Regions from separate parts of the Psychrobacillus syltrankelensis genome, predicted to be linked through region 2. Evidence: riboswitches for the same ligand, from Rfam matches in the RefSeq annotation. Region 2 holds a riboswitch; the other holds the start of a gene.
The links. Region 2 has a riboswitch for FMN ahead of ribE (riboflavin synthase). Riboswitches for the same ligand answer to the same signal wherever they lie in the genome.

Region 1 (5,136 bases), 330 kb from region 2:
TAATTGCAACTACAAATGTTTTATCTTGAAAGTTCCTCGTTAATAAATAGTTCTTTACAAATTGATGAATCTCAAGACTTTTTTGATTTGGAATAAACCTTCTTTCATTCGCTTGAAAATTGGACAATGTTTGTACAACTAACTCGACTCTACCCCAAAAAATAAGTTCATTTCCTCTATATAACCAACCATTATATAAAGGCTTTTTCATTGAATTGACTAAAAGTAAACCTTTTTCCGTTAATGAAATGGTTGACTCATTTATATTAATATATCCATTAAATAATAATGTTGAAATTTCTTCATCATATTCTTCTTTTGATATTTTAGGATAAATTGAGAAAAATGGATGTAAGTTAAAATAAGTAACATCCTGAATTGTTTGTCCAGATTTTTTTCCTTTTAACAAATAAAATGGTGCTGTAGATGATCTCTCACCTTGAAATTTATGGATGATTAATAATAACAGTTGTTGAAAATACAATTGAAATACCTCTCATCTTAAATGTATTTTTGTTGAAATGTCGAGTAAACACCTTTAGAATGAATAAGATAGCTTATTCTTGTAAGTAGATATAAAGGAGAGAATATTGTAATGGCTAAATATACAATTGTAGATAAAGATACATGTATCGCATGTGGAGCTTGTGGTGCCGCTGCACCAGATATATACGATTATGATGATGAAGGTATTGCTTTCGTTATCCTAGATAATAACATGGGTACTGCTGAAGTACCAGACGAATTACTAGAAGATATGGAAGATGCATTTGAAGGTTGCCCAACTGATTCTATTAAAGTGGCAGATGAATCATTTGAAGGCGACGCATTAAAGTTTGAATAAAAAAAGCGCAAGAGTCACTTTAAGTGTATTTTGTCTTCACTAATTCCTGAGTACTTTGGACGAAACATAGGCTACATTATTACCATTTACTTTTTGGATCGTGAAGTGACTGAGTCACTTCACGATCCATTTTTTTGGTAATCTTGTGACGGATATTTGTCCGTTGACCTCTTGGAATATGTGTGGACATAATGCGTTTGGTTTTGATAATGAGAGAAAAAATGCTCCCCCTACTCATCTAAGAGCTTCCGAAGATACAATTTCGTAAGCTCTCCCCTTCCTTACCTTTAAAACCTATTTATTTTTTCCCCTAGTTCCGCTTGTCATAGGGATTAGCAAATGAAAGTGCCAAACTTTGCGAAGTTTCTTTCGTATTTGCAAGGTGCAAAAAATTGTTTTCGCTAGCAATAGCATCTCTTACTTAAGTACCACTCACTTTATAGATTGGAGTGAAAGGTGGCGACTCCAGCGGGAGGCCAACTGGATGTTGGTCACGAAGGCGTTGCCACACGATGTGGCGTTCTTAGCCTTTGTTCCTCGGAGACAGATGAGCAATCACAACGAACGCGTAAGCGGCGGTGATGGGCTCACCCCGCGGAAAGCGTCCACCTGAAACGGAAATCCGCGGTATTATTTAATTCTTTAAACTACTCTGAACACTGTTTTTGCAAGAAGATAACCAATAATCCATATTCTTTCTTTAAATAAAAGGTCGTTTCTCTTAAAAAGAGAAACGACCTTATTTTAATTAGTATTTGGAATGCTGAATGTTCTGTTCACCTTATCAAGCAATGGCTTCATTCGCTTAAATAAAACTATCATTACAATCGTCACTAAAATACCCTTTATTAAATTAAACGGTAAAATACCGAAAATAATCGTATTAAATAGCGCAGTACCTGTCTCCATAGGGAAATTCAAAAAATAGGAATACATAGGTAAAAACACAAAATAATTAAGCACGCTCATCCCTATTGCCATAGATATAGTTCCAGAGAATAGACCATACATAATCCCTTTTGAAGATGATGCTTTGCGATAAATTACATATACCGGTGTTAAAAATAAAATACTTGTTACAAAGTTAGCCATATGCCCTACTGGGACACCGGTAGGACTACCAGAAAACAACCAATCTAATACGTTTTTTAGTAATGCTACTAGAATACCTGCAATCGGACCCATTGTAATTGCTGCAATTAATGCAGGTATATCACTAAAATCTACCTTCAAATAGGCTGGTAACACTGGTAATGGAAATGCAAGTAGCATCAATACAAACGAAACACTACTTAACATAGCGATTGCAATAAGCATTCGCGTCTTACTTTTTGACATAATATACTCTCTCCTTTTGCGATTCACTCCACAAGAAGAAAAGTTCAGAACGTATTCCGTACTCAAAAAATCCCTTAAGCTAAAAAAATTGCTTAAGGGAGAAACAAGGCACACTAAAATAAGCGTATCCGTACTTGAGTATACGAAAAACGACTGTACCTTCACCTTCTCCCATCCAGACTATACTGTCGGCTTTGGAATTTAACCAAATCCTGCCTTAACGGCTCGCGGGCTCAAGAAAAAAATCTTCTAATACCGCCGATCGGGAATTACACCCTGCCCCGAAGATGAATCAATATTTTTTTTCTTCAAGATAATATCTTGAATTACTATCATCTTAACAAAAATAAAACAGACGTGCAATACAACTGTTTCAATATAGATGCATAAAAAGAATGCTAACCAATAAGATTACTAATGGCTAGCATTCAAAAAAATTATTTTTCTTCCATAATAAAACCGTTAGGACCTAATGGAATTGGAAGAAATTTTGATAAATCAAATTCTGCCCATTGCTGTTGAACAACATTTTCTAGCTTCACTTCTGTTCCAAAGCTGGCAGCTGTAAGAGCAAATGCTTCAATTAGTCCCGTTGCAGCAAATGAATCCATAGTTTTCAAATCTAGTGGATCGGTAAATCGAATAATTGCTTTACCACCAACATTAGAATAGTCAAACGTAACATTGGATGGAATGACTGAAGTATAGATGTCGTTATTTGACTCTTTCATTGCCAAAAATGCTTCTGAGATAGAATTGTACTTAGCACTAAAATTAGGTGATAAATAGCTTTTTCCACTTTGGGCAACGTAGTAAAAATAATTATGATAACCTAGCTTTCCATCCAATTTAATTGGTTCATTCAGAGTCCCTACCTGATTCCACTCAATTGGTGAACCGTCTTCATTTAATACTTCAATGGAATCGAAATCATTAAATATTTCATTGATTGAACCCCAATACGGACCTAGTGTACCTGAAGCAATGTCGTATCCATGGTTCTCAGGCAAATAATGCTTCAAAATCTTGCCTTCCTCTATGAAGTACCCTTTATATGGATGATATTCATCAAACCCCAATGCTTCTTCGTCAATTCGGCTACCAAAACGTTCATATAATTGAATACTATTCGGATTCATGTTAGGAAAATCTTTTTCCATTTGTTTCTTTGGAATTATTATTGTGATCGGAACAGATAATGCATTCTCTATTAACGAAAAATGAAATACTGTTCCCCCATTTAAACTTTCTTTGTAAACTGAGTTGGTTTTGTCCAATGGTACTAACTCTATATGAGAATCATCAAAACTAGAAATTGTCATCATTGAGTTAGATTGTTCAGTTTCCGTATCATCACTTGTTAGAGTTGCTTTCTCGTTAGTATCCATTGAACGCATATCTGACATTTTATTGCTCTTTTGTTCAATGGATTTGCTTGCAATCAAAGAAGATTCTTTATCATTGAAAAAGGATGAAACTAAAAACGTAAGAATAAGGATGGAGGCAATAGAAACAGCAAAAGGTAGCCACTTTGTTAAAGTTACACGAGTAGTTCGTCTTTTTTCATTAATCTTTTGATTTTCTATTTCCATTTTCACCCGTTTATACACATCTTCTTTTGAACGTTGATCTGTAAATTTGGGCATTTTATTTAAAAGCTCATCTAGTGCTTCTTCATCTTTTTTCCATTCACTCATGATGAACATTACCCTCCTTTTCTGTTACAGACAATCGTTCACGAAGAGCTTTTATCGCTCGATGTTGAGTTGTTTTTACTTTCCCTTCTGTCCAGTTTAAAATTTGAGCTGTTTCAGCAATGGAAAGTTCCTGAAAATAACGCATAATAATAACCATTTTTTGATCCCCTGTACAATCATCCAATGCGATGAGTAAAGACCTCATTTCATCGTTTAATTGCACCGAGTCTTCTGGAAGCATTTCAGTCGAAGCAAGCTGCATTGTTTCCCAATCAAAAGACTCGAACAACCTTTTTTTCCTTACTGTTTGTTTCCTAAAATGATCAATGGCAACATTTTTCGCGATTGAAAATAGCCATGTTTTCTCTGAGCTCTTCCCTTCAAATCTGCTATACGCCCTAAGAACACGCACATATACCTCTTGGACCAAGTCTTCCGCAGTTTGTCTATTTTTAACCAAATAGATGAGAAACTGAAAAACGTCTTGATGATAACTATCATACAAGCGGTGGAAAACGGAGTCATTCATATGCTCCCCCCGTTCTTTCAATTAGTCGTTCATGAACCTTTTTTGTTTCACTAAATCATGGGCAACCTGATAATGAATTTTGTACCTACGCCAAGTTCACTTTCTACGGATAAATTACCATCATGACGCTCTACAATATTTTTAGCGATAGCTAGCCCAAGACCAGTTCCACTTTTCCCCCTTGTTCTTGCTTTGTCTGCTTTATAGAAACGTTCAAATACGTAAGGAAGATCTTCATTTGGAATACCATATCCTGTATCTTCCACTTCAACAATCAATTGATGGTTCCGTTGAAATAATCTCACGGTTACTATGCCGTTTTCTTCCGTGTGTCTCAATGCATTATCGATTAAGTTCGTAAGTACTTGCTCCATACGATCCTCATCTATTTCTAGAAATAGGGGTTCTATAAGTTTTTGTTCAAACTTTAATTGAACACTTTTTTCCTTTGCTATTTGATCAAACTTTTGCGTAATTCGTTCGATCGTTGGAATTATGGAGACTTTCTCTCTGTAAATACTTAAATATCCCGACTCTAGACGTGCTAAGTCTAAAAGCTCTGTTACTAATCTGCCCATACGTTTTGACTCATCATAGATAATACGAATCATTTCTTTTCTATCTTCTTCTGTCGTAACTACATCATCTATTATCGCTTCGCTATACCCTTGAAGCATGGAAATTGGTGTTCTAAGCTCATGTGATACATTGGCAATAAAATCTGAACG
Region 2 (5,136 bases):
CTATTCTATGTTTTTGTTTATAGGTAGAACCGGTCGAGTATTATTCTATATTTCTTTGTTTTTATTAATAGTTTTAGGTTGTTCCAATGAAATAATAACTGGAAATCCAACACCAAAAGATATGCTTAAAAACAGAGATGCAGATATTTTTCTTTTAGAAGATATTGTATACGCGAATGCCCAAGAGATTGAATGGGTTACAGAATCCGAATATACGCTAGGTGAGCAAGTTGGGATAATAATAAAACAAAAAGAATCTGCATTTAACTTTAATAATGGTACAGCAAATAAGTTGCCTGTTGGAACGAAGATTTATACAACAGGTAAGGGTTTTAAAATTGCTGTGGTTGATGGAATGGAGATTCCTTACATACCATTGTTGGAAGGTTAGTTTAAAGATCATTTATAAATTTAAGAAGGAAATAAAGCGTTTCATCTTGAATTAAAACGTAGACCACTGAAAGGAAGTGGACTCATAAATGAGAACAACACGAAAAATTGCTCGGTGCAGTATTAATCTAATAGCAGATTGTACCGCGGAAAATGAAGATGCTATTAATTAAACTGCGTCATTTCTCATTTTAATTGACTGCGAAGCGAGATAACCCTCTTGATGAGTGCCCCCTGGAAAGTGTCCTCCTGCAGCGTAAACAAACCTGTTCATTCCATAAAATGTTATATATAATTTTCTAAATAATCTGTGATATAATCTATTAAATTACAAGTTATTGGAGGCATTATATGCTGCTTTACAATTGATTCATCCTGATCGACCTTATTGAATGATAAAAATGTTGGATAAGGAGTGTTCAGTATGAAATGGGTTAAAAATTTTTACGAAAAACAATTTCAATTATATAAAGAAGGTCTAACAGGTCCAAACGAAGAGCATGAGGAAATATTGGCGAAAATCGAGAAAATGGTCTCTAACCCTTTCCATTCCATTTTGGAGTTAGGTGCGGGAGGCGGAGAGTTTGCAATAACAGCTGCTAAAAAGGGATACTCTGTTACTGCAGTAGAACTAGTAACATCTCGAATTGACTACATGAAAAAGCTGAAAAGCGAACATAGTTTAATCGGGGAGCTTGAAATGGTAGAAGGCGACTTTTATGAGGTAGAACTTCATAACTCTTTTGATGTTATTTGCTATATAGACGGATTCGGTATTGGTGAAGATCAAGATCAACACAAATTATTAAAACGAATGAGCAATTGGCTAAAACCTGATGGTTGTATCTTAATAGATATTTATACTCCTTGGTACTGGGCAAGTGTTGCTGGTCAAGAGATGGCAGTAGAAAATACACTTCGAAAGTATGATTTTGATTTTTTGAATTGCCGTATGCTTGATACATGGTTTGATGGGGAAGGAAGCGTTACTCAATCTTTAAGATGTTACTCTCCTCAAGACTTGAAAAAGTTATTAGAGACTACTGGACTTACGCTTGTCGATATTGAACCTGGTGGTGCGATGAACTACAAAACTTGGGAATATCATGTGCATGTTGACTTAAACGAAGCAATGTCTTACATGGTTAAACTGAGAAAAGAATAATATGTAAAAAATAGTTGGACAGGCTGATAAAAGTCTGTCTTTTTTGTGCTCACTTTTAAGAACAGAAATTAAGAAACTTAAGTTTACTTTTTATACCATGAAAATTTTCTTTTTAAGTGCTATACTGTTTTTATAGATGAATAGTCCTTCGGGGTCGGGTGAAATTCCCAATCGACGGTGATGAAGAAATTCTAAGCCCGTGAGCCTTCTTTAAGGCAGGATTTGGTGCGAATCCAAAGCCGACAGTATAGTCTGGATGGGAGAAGGATGTATGAGCAAGCTTATTTCCTTATGGAGAAAATACACTTCAAGAGGTTTATTTGTTGATGCTTTAAACAGAATTTTCCTAATTACCCCGTAGAGATATATCTATGGGGTTTTATTTTTAAATAAAACCTAGCAAAATGCAAAATTTCATACATGTAGTCCTTCGGGGTCGGGTGAAATTCCCAATCGACGGTGATGAAGAAATTCTAAGCCCGTGAGCCTTCTTTAAGGCAGGATTTGGTGCGAATCCAAAGCCGACAGTATAGTCTGGATGGGAGAAGGATGTACGAGCAAGCTTATTTCCTTATGGAGAAAATTACTACTTCAAGAGGTTTATTTGTTGACGCGTAAAACATAATTTTCCAACTACCCCTTAGAGATGTTTCTATGGGGTTTTATTTTTGAGTAAATTCTTAAACAGAAAAGAGGTGTAGCCTATGTTCACTGGAATTGTAGAAGATTTAGGCAAAGTTAAATCGATGAAAAGCGGACCTAATAGTATGCAATTAACTTTGGAATCCAAAAAGATTGTAGAAGATATTCACCTAGGGGATAGTATTGCGGTTAATGGTGTATGTTTAACAGTCATTTCTTTTTCGAATGAACTATTTACAGTGGATGTTATGCCAGAAACGGTAAAGTCTACAAGCATTCAATCTTTGCAAATTGGTCATGCTGTTAATTTGGAGCGTGCAATGCCTGCTAATGGTCGATTTGGTGGTCACTTTGTTTCGGGCCATGTGGACGGTACGGGTGTCATTTTAAGACAAAGAAAAGTAGAAAATGCCGTATATGTAGATATTAGCATTAGTGAGGAACTCAGTAAATTCTGTATGCTAAAAGGTTCGGTTGCAGTAGATGGCATTAGTTTAACCATTTTTGGTATAAAGTCAAATCAACTAACAGTTTCCCTTATTCCACTTACATTTAGTGAAACACTTCTCGGTATTAAAAAAGAGCATGATGTAGTGAATATTGAAAATGATTTACTTGGCAAATACGTGATAAACCATTTGGAAAGAAAGCAAGAAAGTTCGTCGATCTCAATGGATTTTTTAAGACAAAATGGATTCTAACGAAAAGGCGGTACATTACATATGTTCCATACAATTGAACAAGCAGTAGAGGATTTGAAAAAAGGGAAAATTATTATCGTTGTAGATGATGAAAGCCGAGAAAATGAAGGTGATTTTCTAGTGTTGGCAGAGTACGCAACACCGGAAAACATTAATTTTATGGCAACATATGGTCGGGGTTTAATTTGCACGCCTGTCACTCAAGTGTTAGCAGATCGTCTTGATTTATATCCGATGGTTCAAGATAACACGGACAATCATCAAACGGCGTTTACTGTAAGTGTGGATTATAAAACGACTGAAACAGGCATTAGTGCATTTGAGCGTTCAGAAACGATATTACAACTGTTAAACACGGAATCGGTTAGCTCGGATTTCCGCCGACCTGGTCATGTGTTCCCACTTGTAGCAAAAGAAAATGGTGTACTCGAGCGTCCAGGTCACACAGAAGCAGCTGTTGATTTTGCGAAACTTTGTGGTATGCAACCTGCAGGAGTTATTTGCGAAATTATGAGTGTAGACGGCTCAATGGCGAGAGTTCCTGAATTACATACTATTGCCGAAACACATGGTTTAAAGTTTGTGACGATCGAAGCATTAGTGAAATATCGAAATGAACAAGAACAAGAACAAGCAGTTTGATAAAAAAATTTAAAATGAACTTATAGGAGAGATAAAGAATGGGAAAAGTATTTGAAGCGAATTTAATAGGTACAGATTTAAAAATTGGTGTAGTTGTTGGTAGATTTAATGAATTTATTAATGGTAAATTATTGGATGGTGCATTGGATGGATTGAAGCGTCATGGCGTTGCCGAGGAAAATGTAGATGTTGCATGGGTGCCTGGTGCATTTGAAGTACCTTTCATCGCAAAAAAAATGGCAGAAACGAAAAAATATGATGCGATTATCGGTTTAGGTACCGTTATTCGCGGTTCTACGACACACTACGATTATGTTTGTAACGAAACAGCTAAAGGCGTTGCAAGTGTTGGCTTAACTACAGGTGTACCAGTTATGTTCGGTATTGTAACTACGGAAACAATTGAACAAGCGATTGAACGTGCTGGTACAAAAGTCGGAAATAAAGGCTATGATGCTGCAGTGTCCGCAATTGAAATGGCGAATTTGAATCGTTTATTTTAAGTGAATTAGCAATTTAATATACATCTAAGGACAGGCTGAAATGAGTCTGTCCTTTTTGTAATCATTGATCATATACGTAACGTATTATTAAATATGATACGATATGTTTTATAGTGTAGAGAAGTAATAAAAAGGAGAAAATATAATGGACAACACGAAGAAATTCAACGGTAAAGCTGCTATTTATGCAAACGCAAGACCTAGCTATGCGCCTGAATTGATTAACCATTTATCATACATTGGGATAGCTAAGGACTCCTTTGTCGCTGATATAGGTTCGGGAACAGGGGTTTTTTCAAAGACATTACTTGAAATGGGATGTAATGTGTACGGCGTTGAACCAAGTGAAGACATGCGAAGTGAATCTAAAGAAAATTTAGGACAATTCTCAACATTTTATCCAGTGAATGGAACTGCGGAACATACTACTCTTCAGGCAAAAAGTGTAGATTTTATTACTGTTGCACAGGCGTTTCACTGGTTTGATACAGTTAGATTCAAAATGGAGTGTAGCCGTATTCTTCATGACAAAGGAAAGGTTATTTTAGTATGGAATTCCCGTGTGATGGACAGTCCGTTAGTACAAGAGAATGAACAAATCTTTAGAAGGTTTTGCGCGGATTTTAAAGGTTTCAGTGGAGGAATTGGATATATGGATGAAAAAATCAAAACGTTTTTTAGTAATTTTGATGTACATCGTTTTCAAAATGATTTGCAATTTAATAAATCAAAATTTATCGAAAGAAACCTGTCAGCATCCTATTCACTAAAAGAAAATGACGTGGAATATGATAGTTATATAAAGCAGCTGAAGAATTTGTTCGACAAATATGCCATAGACGGTAGGCTTATTGTCCCAAATGAAACAATCGCATACATTGGGCAGATATAAAATAACAGATGAAGAAACCCATGAAGGAATGAATCTACTTCGTAGGTACTTCACTATTTGTATGGAGATAGTAGTCAATTTATTTGAACCAATTTCATAATTCAAAGTTAGATAATTATTTCGAGATGGTAGGAATAATTAGAATTTATAATAAACTGCCTCATTCGCAGGAAATATCCAAAAATTCTCTTTTTTTATAGT

Region 1: it holds a riboswitch for FMN, as region 2 does, so the genes downstream of both, ACTSKG_RS05080 (ECF transporter S component) here and ribE (riboflavin synthase) in region 2, are expected to answer to the same signal.

The regions. Positions count from the first base shown of each region.
Region 1 is NZ_CM144227.1:984,498-989,633, forward strand. Features, by position in the region: gene ACTSKG_RS05070 (YpbB family protein) at 1-484, opposite strand, end outside; gene ACTSKG_RS05075 (ferredoxin) at 596-844, shown strand; gene ACTSKG_RS05080 (ECF transporter S component) at 1,589-2,182, opposite strand; FMN riboswitch at 2,342-2,475, opposite strand; gene ACTSKG_RS05085 (hypothetical protein) at 2,620-3,879, opposite strand; gene sigX (RNA polymerase sigma factor SigX) at 3,872-4,408, opposite strand; gene ACTSKG_RS05095 (ATP-binding protein) at 4,459-5,136, opposite strand, start outside.
Region 2 is NZ_CM144227.1:657,040-662,175, forward strand. Features, by position in the region: gene ACTSKG_RS03355 (hypothetical protein) at 8-391, shown strand; gene ACTSKG_RS03360 (class I SAM-dependent methyltransferase) at 815-1,555, shown strand; FMN riboswitch at 1,696-1,827, shown strand; FMN riboswitch at 1,978-2,109, shown strand; gene ribE (riboflavin synthase) at 2,260-2,898, shown strand; gene ribB (3,4-dihydroxy-2-butanone-4-phosphate synthase) at 2,920-3,540, shown strand; gene ribH (6,7-dimethyl-8-ribityllumazine synthase) at 3,579-4,043, shown strand; gene ACTSKG_RS03380 (class I SAM-dependent methyltransferase) at 4,189-4,935, shown strand.